One region of the Bacillus cereus group sp. RP43 genome, then DNA from elsewhere that is predicted to be linked to it. Evidence: riboswitches for the same ligand, from Rfam matches in the RefSeq annotation. Region 1 holds a riboswitch; each other region holds the start of a gene.

Region 1 (7,688 bases):
TGTGAACATTGTTCCGCGCGTTTTTTGTCTATCTAAAAGCGTGCTGCAATGAATAGAAGATTGGGGTTATGAGTTTTAGAGGAAATAAGGGAGGAATTCAAATGTATTTACACGGCACAAGCCGAATCAATGGGCAAGGACACTTAGAAATTGGTGGGTGCGATACGACGCAGCTAGCAAAACAATACGGAACACCACTTTATGTATACGATGAAGAGTCTATTCGAGGAAAGTGCCGCGCGTTTCATCGTGCTTTTAAAGAAAGTGGTTTCTCTTATCAAGTAGCATATGCAAGCAAGGCGTTCTTGTGCATGGAGATGTGCCGAGTAGCTCGTGAAGAGAATATGTCTTTAGACGTTGTTTCTGGAGGAGAATTATATACTGCGCTCCAAGCTGGTTTTCCGGCATCGCGTATTCATTTTCACGGAAATAATAAAACAGAAGAAGAAATGATTATGGCTCTTCAGGCGAATATCGGTTGTTTTGTAGTAGATAATTTCTTAGAATTAGAAATCTTACATGATTTAGCAATGCAACATGGGAAATTTGTGAACATATTAATCCGTGTAACGCCTGGAGTAGAGGCACATACACACGAATATATAACAACAGGTCAAGAGGATTCGAAATTTGGGTTTGGTGTTTCAAATGGTCAAGCGATGCAAGCAATTGAGCTTGCCTTGCAAAAATCAAATTATAATGTGCTAGGAATTCACTCGCACATCGGATCACAAATATTTGAAACGGCTGGATTTGTTCGAGCAATTGAAGTACTCCGCCAATTTTTAGAAGAAGTGAGAGAGCGAACACATTATGTGATGAAAGTATTAAATGTGGGCGGAGGTTTCGGTATACGTTATACGGAGTCAGATGCACCATTAACACTTGAAACGTATGTGCACGCTGTAACAAGTACGATAAGAGAACAATTTACATTATGTGAATATCCGCTTCCAGAAATATGGATTGAACCAGGTCGTAGTATCGTAGGTGATGCTGGAACAACACTTTATACAGTCGGAGCGGTGAAAGAGATTCCTGGCATTCGGAAATATGTTTCAGTCGATGGTGGAATGACAGATAATTTAAGACCAGCTCTATACGGAGCCCGTTATGAGGCGATGTTGGCGAATCGAGGGAATGATAAGAATGAGGAGCTCGTTTCGATTGCTGGGAAATGCTGTGAAAGTGGAGATATGCTGATTTGGGATATTAACTTACCGCAAGTTGCTTCTTCTGATTTACTAGCAATTTCTTGTACGGGGGCATATGGGTACTCGATGGCTAATAATTATAATCGTATTCGTAGACCAGCTGTCGTCTTTGCAAAAGGCGGGACGTCACAAATTGTCGTAGAACGTGAAACATATGAAAATATCATTGGGAACGATCGCATACGTATTAAAGAGCTGGTGTGAATGAGAAAGAAGGAGTTGTCTAGTAAAGGCAACTCCTTTTAAAAAAAGAAAAATAATTAAATATATCGGAAAACTAGGATTGAAAAAAATCAGAATTGTGATAAAATACAAATACAAAGCTTATCAAGAGAAGCTGAGGGAACTGGCCCTACGAAGCTCGGCAACCTGCTTATAGAAAGCAAGGTGCTAAATCCAGCAAAATGGAATCCATTTTGAAAGATAAGGTAAAATATATTACCGAACAGTCTTTTCGAAATGGGAAAGATTTTTTTTATGAATAAAAAGGGGGCTGTTTGCGTGAGCGTACGGGAACATTTTGATGAAGTGTCCGAAAAAATTCAAACGATGCTTGCTGATATGAAATATGGTTCAATTACAATTGTTGTGCAAGATGGAAAAGTGATTCAATTAGAGAAAAGTGAAAAGGTCCGTTTAAAGTGAAAAGCGCTGACTAGAAAAACTAGAGGCGGTTTTAATCTATTTTTAATAGGTTAAAGCCGTCTTTTTGCTTTTACAGGGGGAAAAAACATGTTGACGTACGAAACGTGGAAAGAAAATAGTGTTTCATTTTCTGAAGAAGATGAAACGAAAGGCGCGCTATCAGTATTAAGTTGGGCTTATAGAGAGTATAAAGATGAAATTGTATATGCATGTAGCTTTGGGGTGGAGGGAATGGTTTTATTGCATCTTATAAACCAAGTAAATCCATCTGCTAAAGTTGTATTTTTAGATACAAATGTTCATTTTCAAGAAACGTACGAATTAATTAAAAAGGTACGCGAGAGATTTCCTTCATTAAATATTATAGAAAAACTGCCAGAACTTACACTTGATGAACAAGCGAAGCTTCATGGAGAGAAGTTATGGGAAAGTAATCCGAATCTTTGCTGTAGTATTAGAAAAATTTTACCGTTAGAAAAATCATTAGCAGCGGAAAAAGCGTGGATATCGGGCTTAAGAAGGGAACAATCAGAAACGCGTAAGCATACACAGTTTATAAATCAAGATCGTCGTTTTCAATCTATTAAAGTTTGTCCGCTCATTCATTGGACTTGGAAAGAAGTTTGGCGATATGTATATAAACATAGTTTGCCGTATAACCCATTGCATGATGTTGGCTATCCGAGTATTGGGTGTGAGAAATGTACATTACCTGTAGGTGATGGTGGCGACTCAAGAGATGGAAGATGGGCTGGGAAAATGAAGACGGAATGTGGCCTTCACTTTCAATGAGATAGATTTTGAAATAAAGCTAAGAAGGGATATAAGAAGATGAGTACAACAAATGAATTAGTAAACCGCATTGATGAAACATATGACATATCGAACATTGTAAAGGAAATCGAGATAGACAAAATTGCACTTAGTGATTTAGAACTTTTGGCGACAGGAGGATATAGCCCTCTTACAGGATTTTTAGGGAAGAGAGATTATGATTCAGTAGTAGAAACGCTTCGTTTAGCAAATGGAAGCGTATGGAGTATACCGATTACACTACCGGTAACAGAAGAAGTAGCAGAGAAACTGCAGGCTGGAGAGGAAGTAAAACTTGTCAACGCCGGAAATGTATATGGTGTTATTCAAATAGAAGATATTTTTGTACCTGATAAAGAAAAAGAAGCGTTACTTGTATATAAAACGACGAATGAAGCTCATCCAGGAGTAAAGAAATTATATGAACGACCAAATGTTTACGTTGGAGGAGCTATTATTCTTACAAAACGCTTTGAAAATAAGCAATTTCCTTCTTATCATTTAGATCCGATTGAAACGAGAGAAGAATTTAAAAAACGTGGCTGGAAAACAGTAGTCGGATTTCAAACGAGAAACCCGGTACATCGTGCTCATGAATATATTCAAAAGTCTGCTCTTGAAATTGTAGACGGTCTCTTTTTAAATCCACTTGTTGGGGAAACAAAGTCAGATGATATTCCTGCTGATGTAAGGATGGAAAGCTATGAAGTACTACTTCAAAACTATTATCCGAAAAACCGTGTCTTTTTAGGCGTATTTCCTGCAGCAATGCGTTACGCAGGACCAAGGGAAGCGATATTTCATGCACTAGTAAGAAAGAACTTTGGTTGCACCCACTTTATTGTAGGGCGTGATCATGCCGGGGTAGGAGACTATTACGGAACATATGAAGCGCAGGAAATCTTTACGAATTTTACAGTAGAAGAGTTAGGGATTACGCCGTTATTTTTTGAACATAGTTTCTACTGCACTAAATGTGAAGCAATGGCTTCAACGAAAACGTGTCCGCATGGAAAAGAAGACCGTGTCATCTTATCAGGTACGAAAGTACGAGAAATGTTAAGAAATGGTGAGATTCCGCCGAGTACATTTAGTCGTAAAGAAGTAGTGGAAGTGCTGATAAAAGGTTTGAAAAAAGAAGTAGTAACAGAATAGGGAGAGAACGAGATGGATACGAATATTACTTGGCATACAGCTTCTGTTTCAAAAGATGAGAGAAGAGTGAAAAATGGGCATCACAGTTTTGTAGTTTGGTTTACTGGTTTATCAGCTTCGGGTAAATCTACAGTAGCGAATGCGGTTGCTCGTAAACTGTTTGAAAAGAATATCGGAAATTATGTGCTAGATGGGGATAATATTCGCCACGGTTTAAATAAAGATTTAGGTTTTTCTGAAAGTGATCGTATGGAAAATATAAGACGTATTGGTGAAGTGGCGAAGCTATTTGTAGATCAAGGAACTGTTGTCCTTACAGCGTTTATTTCACCATTTCGAGTAGACAGAAAACAAGTTAGAGATCTATTAGCGGCAGATGAGTTTATTGAAGTCTTTGTGAAGTGTCCGATTGAAGAGTGTGAGAAACGTGATCCGAAAGGACTTTATAAAAAGGCGAGAAAAGGTGATATTAAAGAGTTTACGGGAATTGATTCACCGTATGAGGAACCAGAACAAGCGGAATTAATTGTAGAAACGCACAAGTATTCTATTGAAGAATGTGCAGAACAAATCGTGAAATACTTACAAGAGCGTAGTTTTATATAGGGGGATTAAAAATGAGTTATGAAAAAGTATGGGCTAATAATGAAAAATTAAATCAGACTGAGAAAAACAAATTAGAAAAAGATGGATTGGAAATCTTTAATGATATTCCATACTACGCAGAAAATGGATTCGAATCTATTCCGAAAGAAGAGTGGGACGCATTTAAATGGGCAGGATTGTATTTGCAACGACCGAAAGAAGCGGGCTATTTTATGATGCGTGTCAATATTCCTTCTGGGATTATTACAAATGCGCAGGCAGAGGTGCTAGCTTCTATCGCTGAAGATTATGGGCGTGATGTGTTAGATATTACGACAAGACAGGCGATTCAGTTTCATTGGTTAGAAATTGGGCAAATTCCGGATATTTTTAAAAGATTAGCGAGAGTTGGTTTATCTTCAGCAGGGGCATGCGGTGATATTACACGTAATATTACAGGTAATCCACTTGCTGGAATTGATGCGAATGAACTATTTGATACAACATCGATTGTTAAAGAAATATACGATTACTTCCAACATAATGAAGAGTTTTCTAATCTACCACGTAAATTTAAAATGTCTATTAGTTCTAACATTTATAATTCAGCAAATGCAGAGATTAACTGTGTGGCATTTACACCTGCTACGAAAGAAATAGATGGTGAGAAAAAAGTTGGTTTTCATATAAAAGTAGGCGGAGGCTTATCAGCTCGTCCGTACTTAGCGGAAGAATTAGATGTATTCGTTTTACCAGAAGAAGTGAAAGCAGTATCGATTGCAATTGCTACTATATTCCGTGATTTTGGATATCGTGAAAAGCGTCATTTAGCACGTTTGAAATTTCTTGTTGCTGACTGGGGCGCGGAGAAATTTAAAGAGAAACTAATAGAGTATACAGGACCATTGCAAAGTAAAGGGGAGAGTGCTCTCAAAGGCTGGAATGCAGGATACTTTTATGGCGCCCAGGATCAAAAACAAGAGGGGTTAAAATATGTCGGTTTTAATGTGCCGGTAGGACGTTTACATGCAGAGGAAATGTTTGAGATTGCAAGAATTGCAAAGAAATATGGAAACGGACAAATCCGTACTTGTAACTCACAAAACTTCATTATTCCGAATGTTCCGCCAGAAAATGTTGCAGGATTATTAAGTGAACCGTTGTTTGAAGTAATTTCTGCAAATCCGAAATCATTTATTGGTCATGCGGTTTCATGTACTGGTATTGAGTATTGCAATCTTGCGTTAGTAGAAACGAAAGAAAGATTACACAAAATCGCAGAGTACTTAGATACACAAATTGCACTTGATGTTCCGATTCGAATTCATATGGTAGGATGCCCGAACTCCTGTGGTCAACGTCAAATTGCTGATATTGGTTTGCAAGGGATAAAACTGAAAACGAAGGAAAAGGGAATCGTTGAGGCGTTTGAAATATATGTGGGCGGAACGCTATTAGACGGAGGAGCATATAACGAAAAATTAAAAGGGAAAATAGATGGAGAAGATTTGCCGGATGTTCTCGTGTCCTTTTTAAGTTATTTCCAAAAGAATAAATTACTAGCCGAAACGTTTTATGATTTCGTCGGACGTGTTGGAGTGGAAGAATTACAAATTGTACTAAACCAAGTAGTAGAAGAAGTAATAGCGTCTTAGGAGGGACAATATGGATTTATATCGATTTGAAGCTGTATTAGTGAATAGTGTTGTTCCAATAGTCGTTGTTGCTCAAAGTGAAGAGCAAGCATTTAAGCTTGCGGAGATAGAACTTGAAAAATACTTTTTACCGCTACCAGAAGTGAAAGAAATCTCATTATATGAAAAAAAGAAGATTCGAAAAGGCGCGGCATTCGTTATTCATGAGTAAGGGGCAGTGTAATACGAAATAATAGTAACTTCCATTCGTGATGAAGAGTGGAAGTTTCATTTTATAGTAGAAATGAGGAGAGATGATGGGGAAGGTTTATATCGTTGGGGCGGGGCCTGGTGATCCAGATTTAATTACTGTTAAAGGGTTGAAATGTATCGAGAAGGCGGACGTTATTTTGTATGACCGCCTTGTGAATAAAGAGTTACTTTCTTATGCAAAGCCTGAAGCTGATTTAATTTATTGCGGGAAACTCCCGAATTATCACACGATGAAGCAAGAGACAATTAACACATTTCTTATTAAATATGCGAAAAAAGGAAAAGTTGTAACGAGGCTTAAGGGCGGAGATCCATTTGTATTTGGAAGAGGTGGGGAAGAAGCTGAAGCGTTAGCGAAGCAAAATATCCCATTTGAAATTATTCCTGGTATTTCAGCTGGGATAGCTGCTCCTGCTTACGCTGGAATTCCGGTAACGCACCGCGATGCCAGTGCAAGTTTTGCTGTTGTGACAGGGCACCGGAAAGAAGGGGCTGAAGAGGAAGTGAAGTGGGAAAGTTTAGCGAAAGGTGTAGATACATTAGCTGTCTATATGGGGGTTAGTAATTTACCTTACATATGTGAACAACTAATAAAACATGGAAAAGATCAAAGTACACCTGCTGCTATCATTGAGTGGGGAACGACATCTATGCAGCGTACTGTTACAGCAACGTTAGGAACAATTGTAGATGTAGCCAAAAAAGAACAAATTAAAAATCCGAGTATGATTGTTATTGGAGAAGTTGTCCGTTTTAGAGAAAAGATACATTGGTTTGAGAAACAAACGGAAACTGCATATCAAGTAAGCGGAGTATTGTAAAATGAAGGCTGTTATATATATATGTCATGGAAGCCGTTTGAAAGCAGCAAAAGAAGAAGCGGTTGCGTTTATTACGTCATGTATGAACTATGTAGAGGCAAATATTCAAGAAATTTGTTTTTTAGAACTAGCGAATCCTTCTATTGAAGAAGGATTTCGTAAATGTGTGGAGCGTGGTGCTACAGAGATTATCGCTATTCCTGTTTTTTTATTAGCGGCAGGACATGTAAAGAAAGATATTCCGCTTGAATTACGAAAGTTAAACGAGGAATATCCGGATATCAAAATAGTGTATGGTAATCCATTTGGTGTATCAGAAGTGCTTGTAAAAGCGGTATATAACGGAAGTGGTATTAAAGACTATGAAGAAAAAGTAACACTTTTGCTCGTTGCAAGAGGGAGTAGTGATCCGGAAACTTTACAAGACATAAAGTGGATTTCTTCTTTATTTCAAAAAGAAGAGAACATTAAAGAGGTGGAAGTTTGTTATTTAGCAGCCGCGGAGCCGAAGTTTGATGAGAAGTTGAAAGAAATTGTAGAACAAAAAG
Region 2 (7,170 bases), 610 kb from region 1:
GTTGGTATCAACGTATTTTTATGTATCCATTCGTTTTATGGCTTGGTATCGCTGTAGTAAAGAAAGACTATCGCATTGCAAGTTATTCTTTACCAATCGCAAGTATTGGTGCTTGTATTTCTTTATATCACTATGCAATTCAAAAAATCGCAGCATTTTCAGCTGCTGGGGCAGCTTGCGGCCGCGTACCTTGTACGGGAGAATACATAAACTGGTTCGGCTTTGTGACAATCCCGTTTTTAGCACTTATCGGCTTTATTACAATCGCTGTTTGTAGCTTTATCGTAATCAAAAACAAATAAGGAGATGAAAGAATGAAAAAAATGCTTATATTTGGCGGTATTATTATCGCCTTGTTTGCAGCAATTTTCGCTGTAACACAAATGGAAGAAAAAAACGCTTCAACTAGCCAAAAAATTGATAATGCTACTGGTAGTCAAACAGATGGTGCTGACTACTACACAAATAAAATCTCTCTTTCAGATCTCCAAAAGAATTTAAAAGAGAAAAAAGAAGAAACAGTATACTTTTATCAAACATCTTGCGTTCATTGCCAAAAATTATCTCCTATCGTAGTACCGATGGCTAAAGACTTGAATGTTGATATGAAAGTTATGGATATTGAAAAATTAGATGCTCCTTGGGATGAATATAAAATTAAAGGCACTCCAACAATCATTCATTTTAAAGATGGTAAAGAAGTGAGCCGTATTAGCGGCGAACAATCGAAAGACAAATTAAAAGAATGGCTTGAGCAAACGAAGAAATAACGAGAAAAGGAAACTCCTTCTATACATGAAATGGGCGTAAAATCCCACACTAATGTATGAGGAGGGGGTTTTATGCCAGAAGTGAAATGCTCGGTTTCCAATTGCTCATTTTGGGGACAAGGTAACTTTTGTCAAGCAAGTGCAATTGTTGTTCAACCTGATGCACAAGAAGCAGGTCAAATTGAGAATAGTTCGTATACAAGCGCTACTTTAACAAACGAGACGCTTGAAAGTTCTGTAACAACGAGTGTAGAAACGTGTTGTCATACATTTAAACCGAAATATTAAACATAAAAGCATACGATTAGTCGTATGCTTTTTTACATTCCTCTCCAAACATCATGCATCATAAAAAAGTACAAAATAACGAGAAGGACTGTCCCGCATAAAGTAATGCGTCGATATACACTCTTCTCCCCTTCCCTCGCTTTAACAAATGCCCAAATAAATCCGACGAACAATATTAAATCAATATATGGAACATAAAAGGAGAAGACGAGTAACGCATATAAATACACGATAAATAAACAAGTCGTGATTAAGAAAATTTTAAATGCAAATTCACTTTTCATAATGTGACCGCCTCCCAATCTGTACTGTATTATATTCAGCAAAACATAATAGTTGCTGTTTCAATTTTTTCATCTCACTATTTGCAGGCACACGATTGGTATGAAATCAATAAAAACAACTAAAATTCATCACAAATAAGCTACCGTCTATTTACGGTAGCTATTACGGGACATTATATTTTCTTTTATATAGATTACTTAAAATCGAATAAGGTAATTGCTCATAATGAATTTTTTCTCCTGTTTCATCTACAACATACAAATTGTTTCCTATATAATAGGTTCCATCTTTTCGTTTGGAATACACTGTGTATCTTTCATTTGGCAATACCGTTTTTACTTTCGTCAATTGTCCATTTGGTTCTTGCCAATATATATTTACACGATCTACTAACGTAAGCATTCCAATTTGTTCTTCTTCTACTTTACGACCATTCCAGCTCACAACACGATAACCAAGCTTATATGCTTCATATTCGGGACTCGTATGAAAGCGAGAAATAATTACTTTCGTCTGTAATTGTACCCGGTCGTATAACCATTGTATGTCCCGATCGTGCATGCGAATACAACCATTTGATTCCCGACTTCCAATCGTTCCTTCACGATTTGTCCCGTGAATGGCATATTCCTTTTTATCCAGACCTAGCCATCTCGTACCGAGAGGATTATTCGGTGCACCCCCAGGTATTTTTTTACGATGGTATTCTTTATTTTTATATTTAGTTATAATACAAAAATTCCCTTCAGGCGTCGGGGTCCTGTCTCTTCCTGTCGTTATCGGAAATGTTCTAGTATAGTTTCCATCTTCAAAAAAAGAAAGCTGATTTGTCGTAAGGTTAACTAATATTAAATGATCTGTATTAGCAAAAACGCTAGCTGGCAGGCAGAAAAATAGGATTACGATAAACCATACTTTCTTCATCTAAATCCTCCTAGCACTAACATCATAATAAAGTGAAACTTTACTCGGTGGGAGGTTTTGTCCATCCCCTACTGAGTATTAGCCTTCACCAATCGGGCATTTACGGGCATTTATCTCCCACCTAACTTCCTTGCATTCGCCGAATTTTGAGGTAGGAGTCTTACTGCCCGCAAATAGCGGGATAAATGCAGTTAGCTTTACTTTGCTCTTATAAATGAAAACTATCCATTCACAATTACTCCACCATTTACATGTATCATCTGCCCTGTCACATATGCCGAATCACTAGACGCTAAATATACATATGCAGGCGCTAATTCATACGGCTGACCAGGTCTTTGCATAGGAACATTGCTCCCAAACTGTGATACTTTTTTCTCATCAAAACTAGATGGAATAAGCGGTGTCCAAATTGGTCCTGGTGCAACACCATTTACACGAATTCCTTTTTGTACTAACGACTGAGATAACGATCTTGTAAAAGCGACAATTGCTCCTTTCGTTGCAGAATAATCAATCAACGTTTCATTTCCTTCATATGCAACAATAGATGCTGTGTTTATAATTACATCCCCTTGCTTTAAATGGGATAGCGCTGCTTTTGCAACATGAAAATAAGAAAAAATATTAATACGGAACGTTTTTTCTAGCTGTTCCGCTGTAATATACTCTAGTCCTTGCTGCGGATATTGCTGTGCGACGTTATTCACAAGAACATTTAGCCCCCCTAGCTGCCGGGCGGTCTCTTCCACAATCTCCTTACAATGTTGTTCACTACTTAAATCCCCCGGCAGTAATACACAATTCACGCCTTCTTTTTCCACAAGTTGTTTCGTCTCAGTTGCATCTTCATCCTCATCTAAATAAGCAATCGCAATATTTGCTCCCTCTTTTGCAAAAGCGATAGAAACAGCTCTTCCAATCCCGCTATCTCCTCCTGTAATTAATACATTCTTTCCTTTTAACTTTTCACTTCCTTTATAATTTGGATCTTCAAACTTTGGAAGAGGATTCATTAACGATTCAATACCAGGTTGTTTATTTTGATGTTGTGCTGGCATTGTTAAAAAGTTTTTTTGCTGCGGCATAACTTCCTTCAACTCCTTTCCCCTTATAATGCGCACAATAAAAAAAACTACTTACACATTAAAGAACCGCAATTCACACACAGTTTTACGATTAATATTCGAATTTACGACATAAAATATGAGTTGTTCTAAAGTTTTTATGCAAAACTATTGCAAAATAGTTAAAAAACGAATATTATATATAACTGTTGTGAAAATTATTCGTAAAAAGAAAGGATGTTTATATGTTTAACCTTTCAAAACATAAAACTTCTATTAAAACTGAAATTATGGCAGGTATTATTACCTTTTTAACAATGGCATATATCATTGTCGTAAACCCTGTCATCCTTGGGGATGCAGGTGTTCCGTTTGAACAAGCATTTACAGCTACAATTATCGCTGCTGTTGTCGGAACATTATTTATGGCGATTTTTACTAATTTACCAATCGCAATTGCACCAGGTATGGGATTAAATGCTTACTTCTCTTATTCTGTTGTAAAAGCCCATGAAGGCATGACTTTCGCAATTGCATTCTCTGCTGTATTCGTAGCAGGTATGATTTTAATTTTGTTATCATTCACATCTTTCCGTACGAAATTAATGGAAGTAATTCCTGAGAACTTAAAACATGCACTTACTGCTGGTATCGGTCTTTTTATTGCTTTTATCGGTTTGCGCTTAACGGGAATTGTTACAAAAAATGATGCAAACTTAGTTGGGCTTGGCGATCTTCACTCTGCTCCAGTTCTACTAGCATTAGCTGGCCTTGGAATTACAATTATCCTTATGTCTTTAAATATAAACGGGGCACTATTTATCGGAATGTTATTAACTGGGATTATCGCTTACTTCACAGGTCAATTAACATTCTCAAGCGGCGTTACATCAATGCCTGGATTACCAGAAGGAATTATCGTTTCAAACCCAATTACTGCTGTTTCTGATGTAATTAATTACGGATTATACGGCGTTGTGTTCTCATTCTTCCTCGTTACACTATTTGATACAACAGGAACATTACTTGGTGTAGCACAACAAGGCGGATTTATTAAAGACGGAAAGCTTCCAAAAGCAGGACGAGCTCTTCTATCTGACTCATTCTCAGCAACAATTGGAGCTATGTTCGGAACAACACCATCAACAGCTTACATTGAATCGTCTGCTGGTGTTGCAGCTGGTGGTCGTACTGGTTTAACAACTGTTACAGTAGCTGTTCTATTTGCATTAGCAGCATTCTTTGGACCGTTAGTTAGCGCTGTTTCTGGCGTTTCAGCTATTACAGCACCATCATTAATTATCGTTGGTAGTCTTATGATGGGCTCAGTTCGCCACATCGATTGGGATACATTCGATGAAGCATTCCCAGCATTTTTAGTAATCTTAAGCATGCCACTTACATCAAGTATCTCAACAGGTATTGCACTTGGATTTATTTCATATCCACTTATGAAAGTGGCAAAAGGACAATTCCGTGCTGTTCACCCACTTGTGTATTTATTCGGGATCTTGTTCGCTTATCAATTAGTTTTCTTACCACATTAAACTCCCTCTTTATGAGGGAGTTTTTTTATGAAAAACTATTTGACAACACTACAAACTTATGGAATAATTCGAAATAGTTGAATATTCGATGTCTTATCAAGAGCAGGTGGAGGGATGAGCCCTACGAAGCCCGGCAACCGACCCATTTATGGGCACGGTGCTAATTCTTACAACACGTTGTGTTGAAAGATAAGAGTAATATGATAAGGCGTCTTTTCTATATGAAAAGGCGTTTTTCATTTTCACTCCCTCCCCTCTCTTCTTAGTTTAGGGGGGATTTTTTTATGAAGAAATTGTATTCCATCGTACTTATTTTTCTATTACTTACATTGACAGCTTGTACAAATGAACAAGATGCTATCTCTTCACAAAAGCAACAAACTGTGAAAAAAGTAACTACAACAGTAGAAAATCATTTACAAACAGAAATTCCAAGCCAAGTAAAAAAGCCATTAAAAATCGCATTAATTATGCAAATGTCCATCGGAACTTTTTCCTCTCAATATATTGAGGGTGTCAAAAAACAAGTCGAGCTATTCGGCGGTAGTGTGCAAGTCTACAATTCTGATAATGATTTAGCAAAAATGGTAGCAAATCTAGATACTGCTATTAATTCAAAAGTTGATGGTATTTTAATTGATCACGGTCGCTCTGAAGCACTAAAACCCGGAGTAGAAAAAGCATTACAAGCGAATATTCCTGTAGTGGCATTTGATAACGACCTACGCCTACCTGGTGTAACGATTATTGATCAAGATGACTATAGTCTTGCATGGAAATCATTAAAAACGTTAGCTGAAGATTTGAATGGTCAAGGGAATATCGCAGTCGTATGGGTTGGCGGATTCGCTCCAATGGAACGTCGCAATGTTATCATTGATGCTTTTTATAAACGCTATCCAAATATACAAGAAGTGGCACGATTCGGTACCGCTAGCACTAACACACCACTTGATACACAAACACAAGTAGAAGCTTTACTAAAGAAACATCCGAAAAAAGGAGATTTACAAGCTATTTTCGCTTCTTGGGATGAGTTTGCTAAAGGAGTTGTCAAAGCACTTGAACAAGCTGGTCGTACAGATATAAAAGTATACGGCATTGACTTAAGTAATGAAGATTTACAACTCATGCAAAAAGAAGATTCCCCTTGGACTGCTACCGCTGCTACTGATCCAGCTGAAGTAGGTAACGTTCAAGTACGATTCTTATATAAAAAAATCGCTGGTGAACAAACGCCAGATATTTATTCACTAGAACCTTATTTAGTAAAGAAAAATAGTTTACCAAAAGAAAATATAACAATGAATCAATTATCAAAATATATAAACGGTTGGGGAGACTCAAAAGATGCGTATTCTCCTTGGATGAAAAAATTAGAGAAGGAGAAAAAATGATGACATTCTCTCTTCAAAACATTACACATTCTTATCATGTCTCTACACCTGTTCTAGAAGATGTTTCAATTCATATTCAAAAAGGAAAAGTTCATGCTTTACTAGGAATGAACGGTGCTGGAAAAAGTACTTTACTAAAAATAGCAACTGGTGAAATTCAGCCAGTTGCTGGCGATATAAAAATCGATAATCAGTCTATTTCCTTTACTTCTCCACGTGTTGCAAAAAAACATGGTATTTCTTTCGTGACACAAGAAGTGGATTACGGCCTTATTCCTGGATTATCTATATTAGAAAATGTACTAATCGATCATTTAGCAATGCAAAATAAAGTACTATTTTCAAAATCAAAATTAGTCGTGCTCGCTAAACAACATTTGCAAACTGTACAGGTCGATTTAAATGTTTCGGAAGATGTTTCAAACTGCTCATTACATGAAAAACAATTACTTCTTATCGCAAGAGCTTTATCTAACAATACAAATTATCTTTTATTAGATGAGCCTACTTCTTCTCTTGGACCAAAAGAAGTTGAAACCTTTGGGAAACTATTAAAAAATTTAACATCAAAAGGAATTGGCATCATCCTAATTTCTCATCGTTTATCAGAGATTCGAAATTTCGCGGATGATGTAACTGTATTACATAACGGTAAAGTTGCACTTTCTGAAGCTATTACAAAGATTACAGATCAACAAATTGTGGAAGCAATGACTGGAAAACAACTTACACTTCCTATTAATACAGCACCAAAACGCGGAAAAGAAGAATTATTGAAAGTACAAGAACTTCAATTACACAAGGACCATTCTCCCCTTTCTCTCACCATACGGAAAGGTGAAACTGTTGTGATATACGGATTAATTGGAAGCGGTAAAACAACACTTGCTGA
Region 3 (7,170 bases), 2.4 Mb from region 1:
TTGAACTGCACCAAAAATACTAACATACATATGATCTTGCAATAGGTTAATAGTTTCGATGACACTTTCATTTCCTACTGCAAAAGCAATACGCCATCCAGCCATATTGAAAGTTTTCGATAAAGTGTAAATCTCAATTCCTGTATCTTTAGCGCCGTCTGCTTGCAAGAAGCTAACAGGCTTTTGACCATCAAATCCGATAGCACCGTAAGCAAAATCATGAACGACTAATATATTATGTTTATTAGCAAAATGAATGGTTTCATCAAAAAAATCTTTTGATGCAGTAGCACCGGTAGGGTTATTTGGATAGTTTAAAAACATTAACTTTGCTCGCTCTGCAACAGAGTCATCAATTTTTGTATAATCCGGTAAAAAATTTTTTTCTGTAATAAGCGGCATTGTTTCAAATTGTGCTTTTGCTAAAGCAACTCCTGATAAATAATCTGGATAGCCTGGATCTGGAACGAGAATAGTATCACCAGGGTTTGTAAAACAAACTGGTAATTCTACTAATCCAGCTTTTCCGCCAAACAAAATAGCAACTTCAGTTTTTGGATTTACTACTACATCATATTCACGTTGATAGAATGTTGCCACGGCTTCTTTTAAGCTTTCGTGTCCGCGAAATGGCGGATATTTATGATGAATGGTCTTTTCAGCAGCATCTTGTAAAGCTTTAACGATATGCTGCGGTGTTGGTTGATCTGGATTACCTTGACCTAGATTAATAACATCGTGACCAGCTGCAACGACTTTGTTAACTTTTGCAACAAGTGAAGCGAAAAATTGTGTCGGCAATGATGTTACTATCTCAGAAGGTTGAAATAATTTCATACTTTCCACCTCTTTTGAAAGTTGTTACAATTCTAGTGACAAATGATATAATCTTTCCAGTATTTTGTAAAGAAAAAAATGAGAATGGGGCTGAAAAAATGAAAGTCGCATGTATTCAAATGGATATTGTCTTTGGAGATGTAGAAAAAAATATTGAGAACGCTAAAAATAAAATAAGTGAAGCGATGAAGGAAAGACCAGATGTTATCGTCTTACCAGAACTATGGACAACAGGATATGATTTAACGAGACTTTCTGAAATTGCAGATAGAGAGGGAGTAGAAACGAAAGAAAAGTTGAAAGAATGGTCGAAACAATATGGTGTACATATTGTTGGTGGTTCCATTGCGAAGCAAACAGAGCAAGGTGTTACAAATACAATGTATGTTGTAAACAATGAAGGGAATCTAATCAATGAATATAGTAAAGTACATTTATTTCAGCTTATGGATGAACATAAATATTTAGTAGCTGGTAATGAGACAGGTGAATTTAAGCTAGATGATGTAGAGTGCGCTGGCACAATTTGCTATGATATTCGTTTTCCGGAGTGGATGCGTGTTCATACTGCTAAAGGTGCAAAAGTTTTATTTGTTGTAGCAGAATGGCCATTAGTACGTTTAGGGCATTGGCGTTTGCTTTTACAGGCGAGAGCAGTTGAAAATCAGTGTTATGTTGTAGCATGTAATAGGGCAGGAAAGGATCCGAATAATGAGTTTGCAGGTCATTCTTTAATTGTCGATCCGTGGGGTGAAGTTGTAGTAGAGGCAGATGAAGAGGAATCTATTTTATTTGGAGAGCTTAAATTCGAGAAAATTAAAGAGGTTCGCAAAGGAATTCCAGTTTTTGCAGATCGTCGTCCAGAATTATACAAATAAAATGTTGACAAGTGATTTTTATTCTTGGTATAGTCTTCATCATAAAGTTAAAGATTCTAAAAATTATAAAACTCTTATCAAGAGCAGGTGGAGGGATTTGGCCCGATGAAGCCCAGCAACCGACCGTAATACCATTGTGAAATGGGGCGTTTATGACGCCAAAAGGCACGGTGCTAATTCCAGCAGAAAGTAAACTTTCTGGCAGATAAGAGGGGAGAAGATAAACTTCAAACCTCTTTCTTTGTGGGAAGAGGTTTTTTTGTGCTAGAAAAACCTCTGAATTAAAAGGGGGAGAAGACGATGGGATATTATTCATTAACAGAAGTAACAGCTGTACACTACGCAAAAGAACATGGATACTTTGAAAAGAAAGCGAATGTAATCTGCCATGAAATTGGAGATGGCAATTTAAATTACGTATTCAAATTAGATGATGGAGAAAAGACGATTATATTAAAACAAGCACTTCCATATGCAAAAGTAGTTGGTGAGAGCTGGCCATTGTCAATAAAAAGAGCAACGATTGAAAGTAAAGCATTACAAATTTTCGCGAAGTATGTACCGGAATACGTTCCAGAAGTATACAGTCATGATGAGGAGTTGGCATTGACAGTAATAGAAGATTTATCAAGACTAACGATTACAAGAAAAGGATTAATAGACGGAGAAGAGTATCCTCTTTTATCCCAGCATATTGGTCGTTTTCTAGCACATGTTTTATTTTATACTTCAGATTTCGGTTTACAGTCAGAAGAGAAGAGGGTACTAGAGGGTACATTTGTAAACCCAGACCTTAGCAAAATTACAGAAGATTTAGTGTTTACAGATCCGTTTAGTCATTATGATACGAATGATTATGAACCAGAGCTACAACTAGTGGTTGATGAACTGTGGAGTGATAAAAATTTAAAATTAAAAGTAGCACAGTATAAGTATAAGTTTTTAACGAGAAAAGAAGCTCTCATACACGGAGATTTACATACTGGTAGTATATTTTCATCACCTTCTGAAACGAAAGTAATTGATCCAGAATTTGCAACGTACGGTCCATTTGGATTTGACATCGGTCAATTTATTGCAAATTTATTATTAAATGCTTTATCTAGAGAAGAAGAAGAGAGAAATGTACTATTTTTCCATATAGAGAAGACATGGAGTTATTTTGTAGAAGCTTTTACGAGGTTATGGATTGGAGAAGGTGTAGAAGCATATACGAAAGAAAAACAATGGTTACCGATTATTTTACAAAATATCTTTACTGATGCTGTCGGATTTGCTGGATGTGAACTTATTCGTAGAACAATTGGCTTAGCGCATGTAGCGGATTTAGATGAAATAGCAAATAAAGAAAAAAGAATTCAAGCTAAGAAGCAAGCGCTATACTTAGGAAAAGAACTAATAAAATATGAATCTAAGAGTGCTGATATTCAACTGTTTCGAACATTATTTCAACAGACAGTTGGAGGCGTAAAAGCATGAGTACAATTGTTACTGTTCCGAGATCTGTAAGTTGGAAAGGCGATGCCATTGCCGTATTAAACCAAACAAAACTACCGCATATTACTGAGTTTAAAACATTAACGACTATTGAAGAGGTATGGAAAAGCATTGTTATGTTAGAAGTACGCGGGGCACCTGCAATTGGAATTGTAGCTGCGTTTGGTTTGGCGCTTGCGGCAAAGAAATACGATGCTATAAATATCGATGAGTTTCAAAAGAAGTTTAATAGAGATTGTAACTATTTAGGGACATCACGCCCGACGGCAGTCAATTTATTTTGGGCAATCGATCGTATGAGAGAATCTATTCGAGAGGTTGCTACAATAAAAGAAGCGCAAAAAATATTAGAAGAAGAAGCGCTTCGTATTCAGCAAGAGGATGAAGCTGTGTGCCGAAATATTGGAGAACATGGTTTAACGTGTTTTAAAGACGGTGATAAAATTTTAACAATTTGTAATGCAGGGAGTATCGCAACTGCTAGATATGGTACTGCATTAGCACCGTTTTATATTGGGAAAGAGAAAGGTGTACATTTACATGCGTATGCATGTGAAACAAGACCAGTTTTACAAGGGGGACGTTTAACAACTTGGGAGTTGAAGCAAGCGGAAATTGATGTAACGCTTATTACGGATAATACTGCGGCACATGCAATTCGAACGAAAGAAATTAATGCGATTATCGTAGGGGCAGATAGAATCGTTGAAAACGGTGATACTGCTAATAAAATAGGAACATTAAATTTAGCTATATTAGCAGAGTATTTCGGTATCCCATTTTACGTTGCAGCACCGTTATCTACGTTTGATATTACGAAACAAACAGGTACCGAAATTGTTATTGAAGAAAGAGATGAAACAGAAGTTACGAAAATTTTTGGCAAACAAGTAGCACCAATTGGTACAGATGTTTATAATCCTGCATTTGACGTAACACCGCATGAATTAATTACAGGTATTATTACTGAGAGAGGTATTATACGTGGAGATTATAAGCGAGAAATTGCATCATTATTTGAAAAACAAGCTAATACATAATAGCTTGTTTTTTTATGCCTAAATGTGTTCTTTCCCCTTATTTATATAATGAAAGGAGGAGAGAAGGATGGAAGAGTGGATCAGGATGATAGGTAATGTGGGGTTTCCAATTGTTGTAACACTATATTTACTACATCGCATTGAAAGCAAATTAGACGGAGTGATTGTTGCAATTGAGAAACTCCCTAAACAATTACTAAAGTAGGAAGATCCTCGCGATAGAAAGTAAAATAAAGTTTGCTCTTCATGAGCAAACTTTATTTTTTATTGAGCAGTATATCCACCATCGATAACAACAGCTTGACCAGTTATGCCTTTTGCTTTTTCACTTGCTAAAAACATAGCATAATCTGCAATTTCTTGTACTTGCAACAAGCGTTTTTGCGGTACAAGAGGATAAATAACATCTTCTAAAACATTTTCAAGTGGTATATTTCGTGTAGTTGCTAAATCTTGTAGTTGATTTCGTACAAGGGGAGTATCAACATATCCGGGACAAAGAGCGTTTACAGTAATTCCATGAGTTGCTCCCTCTAAAGCAGCCACTTTTGTTAATCCGATTACTCCATGTTTCGCACTATTATAAGCAGCTTTTCCAGCAAATCCGACAAGGCCGTTAATAGAAGCGATATTAATAATTCGTCCATACTGTTGTTTCTTCATAATAGGAAAGGCAAGCTTGGTTGCAATAAATGGAGCAATTTGCATAATTTTAATAAGAAGTTCGAACTTATCCGTTGGAAAATCTTCAATTGGTGAGACGTACTGCATTCCTGCGTTGTTAATTAATACGTCTAATGAACCGAAGTGAGTAACTGTTTGAGAAATTGCTGCTGCAATTTCTTCTTCAGCTGTAACGTCACATTTTAAACCGATAGCTTGATAGCCTTCTTTTTGCAATTGTTCAGCAGCTTCTTTTGCACGATCTTCAAGGCGATCACTAATGACAACTCTAGCACCTTCTTTTGCGAAAGCACTTCCCATTTCATAACCAATACCGCTCGCAGCACCTGTTAAAAAGACAACTCGATTTGTAACCATGATGAAAAACACTCCTTCATAATAAAAGTTCTCTTATTGCTCTATTTAGAGAGGCGATAATGAAATCCCTGCAAACATTTGGAAAATATCTTTAGCTATCTTGCTTTACAAAATAGTCTTTGCTATACTATTTTGTAAAGCAAGATACTTACGCTTATCTATCTTGTAAAACAAGATAGTGGGAGGATTTGAAATATGTCGACAAGTCAAATGCTAAAAGGGATTTTAGAAGGTTGCTTACTTGCTATTATTTCTGAAGGTGAAATATATGGTTATGAAATGAGTGAAAAACTAGCGAAATATGGTTTCACAATGGCGAGTGAGGGAAGTATTTATCCGTTATTAATACGAATGCAAAAGGAAGGATTAATAACAAGTGTAATGAAGGAATCTCCATCTGGCCCAAAGCGAAAATATTATACATTAACAGAAAAAGGCGAGGAAGCACTGGATGAATTTATGGATCGCTGGGAAGCGATGCAAAGTAGTGTAGAGCGTCTAATTGAGGGGAAGGGGAGAAAGAAATAATGTTATCAAATGAAGCGCGAAATTTTTTATTGGATATGAGATTATTTTTAACTGCAAAGAGTGTGAAAGAAAGCGATATTGAAAGCTTTTTAGAAGATGCAGAGTTGCATTTAATAGAAGGTGAGAGTGATGGGAAAAGTGTAGAAGAAATTTTCGGAAGCTCGCCGAAAGAATATGCAAATGAACTTGTAAAAGTAATGGAAAGAGATAGACAGGAAACGTGGAAGCAAATTGGGTTTACGGTAATGAATATCGTTTCGTTTTGGATTATTGCCTCTATTTTAATAGTTAATAATGGGATTTTACAGATTTCGCTTATTCAGTGTATTGGCTATAGTTTTACATTGATTTTAGCTGTTGTGGGTCCAAATTTTCTGCTTCGTAAAATGACCTTTGTAACAAGTTTTACAAAAACGTGGTTCTCCATGCGGTTTTTAGTCATGATAGCGCCAATGTTTTTATTAGGAGCTGTTACGATATTAGATGTGATATATCCTACAACGATGTTTACGTTGACTCTAGTCCAAAGTTATATATTAGCTGGAGGGATCTTTATCCTCACGGTATCTATGAATATATATTTTGAAGGATGGTTTAAAAACTTATATTTAATTATTCCGCTTTCTATTATGTTAGTGTTTAAAACATTTACATCGGAAGATCTTATGCCAATGTTATTTCAAATTGTATGCTTGTATGGAAGTTTATTTATTTTAATTTTCCTTGAAATTATGATGAAGGCGAATAGAAGAGAAACGGTTAAATAAGGGAGGGGGGAATGGGATGCTTTCTCAAGATTCACGAGATTTTCTGGAAAATACAGGTACTTATTTAACAGCAAAAGGGATAAGTGAAAAAGATATTGAATCCTTTTTAGAAGATGCAGAATTGCATTTAACTGAAGGTGAAAAAAGGGGCAAGAGTGTAGAGGATATATTTGGTGATTCACCAAAGGAATATGCAAATCAACTTGTAAAAGAAATGCAAGTGGATTATAAACGGAATTTAGGATGGCTAGCTACAGCTATTATGAGCATATTATGCTATTGGACTGTTCCAGATCTTTTATTTCGAAATTTAAATGAGCCTTATACCATTTCTTTAATAGGGTTGATTGGATATCCGATTATCTTAGTGTTAATGATTGTGGGAGGAATTTTATTTTTAAGAGGTGCTAGTTTTCAAAGGAGTATGTTGAAAAAGGGTTTACTGCTATTTGGAGCAGTAATACTTACTTATTTACCAGTATTAATAATGTTTTTAAAAGATTGGTATAGTTTTCCTTCCTATGAAGTCCCTCAATTAGGAAGATATTTAATTGGAGGGGTTATGCTAGTGATAACAACGAT

What was found. A riboswitch is a leader RNA that binds a small molecule or an ion and turns the genes downstream of it on or off. The one in region 1 is predicted to bind S-adenosylmethionine.
Region 2: another riboswitch for S-adenosylmethionine. It lies ahead of QCI75_RS22965 (sugar ABC transporter substrate-binding protein); the one in region 1 lies ahead of QCI75_RS19770 (YezD family protein).
Region 3: another riboswitch for S-adenosylmethionine. It lies ahead of mtnK (S-methyl-5-thioribose kinase); the one in region 1 lies ahead of QCI75_RS19770 (YezD family protein).

The regions. Positions count from the first base shown of each region.
Region 1 covers NZ_JARVHQ010000001.1:3,791,537-3,799,224, reverse strand. The annotation lists gene lysA (diaminopimelate decarboxylase) at 102-1,418, shown strand; SAM riboswitch class I at 1,536-1,644, shown strand; gene QCI75_RS19770 (YezD family protein) at 1,716-1,859, shown strand; gene QCI75_RS19765 (phosphoadenylyl-sulfate reductase) at 1,947-2,651, shown strand; gene sat (sulfate adenylyltransferase) at 2,691-3,827, shown strand; gene cysC (adenylyl-sulfate kinase) at 3,840-4,433, shown strand; gene QCI75_RS19750 (nitrite/sulfite reductase) at 4,445-6,067, shown strand; gene QCI75_RS19745 (DUF3906 family protein) at 6,078-6,278, shown strand; gene cobA (uroporphyrinogen-III C-methyltransferase) at 6,364-7,140, shown strand; gene QCI75_RS19735 (sirohydrochlorin chelatase) at 7,142-7,688, shown strand, end outside.
Region 2 covers NZ_JARVHQ010000001.1:4,404,874-4,412,043, forward strand. The annotation lists gene QCI75_RS22930 (disulfide formation protein C) at 1-302, shown strand, start outside; gene QCI75_RS22935 (thioredoxin family protein) at 315-770, shown strand; gene QCI75_RS22940 (DUF1540 domain-containing protein) at 843-1,058, shown strand; gene QCI75_RS22945 (hypothetical protein) at 1,091-1,342, opposite strand; gene QCI75_RS22950 (L,D-transpeptidase) at 1,506-2,267, opposite strand; gene QCI75_RS22955 (SDR family oxidoreductase) at 2,489-3,355, opposite strand; gene QCI75_RS22960 (NCS2 family permease) at 3,580-4,881, shown strand; SAM riboswitch class I at 4,972-5,077, shown strand; gene QCI75_RS22965 (sugar ABC transporter substrate-binding protein) at 5,166-6,278, shown strand; gene QCI75_RS22970 (sugar ABC transporter ATP-binding protein) at 6,275-7,170, shown strand, end outside.
Region 3 covers NZ_JARVHQ010000001.1:1,348,616-1,355,785, forward strand. The annotation lists gene QCI75_RS07165 (pyridoxal phosphate-dependent aminotransferase) at 1-837, opposite strand, end outside; gene QCI75_RS07170 (carbon-nitrogen family hydrolase) at 852-1,715, shown strand; SAM riboswitch class I at 1,787-1,927, shown strand; gene mtnK (S-methyl-5-thioribose kinase) at 2,016-3,194, shown strand; gene mtnA (S-methyl-5-thioribose-1-phosphate isomerase) at 3,191-4,252, shown strand; gene QCI75_RS07185 (YvrJ family protein) at 4,320-4,457, shown strand; gene QCI75_RS07190 (3-hydroxybutyrate dehydrogenase) at 4,517-5,293, opposite strand; gene QCI75_RS07195 (PadR family transcriptional regulator) at 5,489-5,821, shown strand; gene QCI75_RS07200 (DUF1129 domain-containing protein) at 5,821-6,588, shown strand; gene QCI75_RS07205 (DUF1129 domain-containing protein) at 6,605-7,170, shown strand, end outside.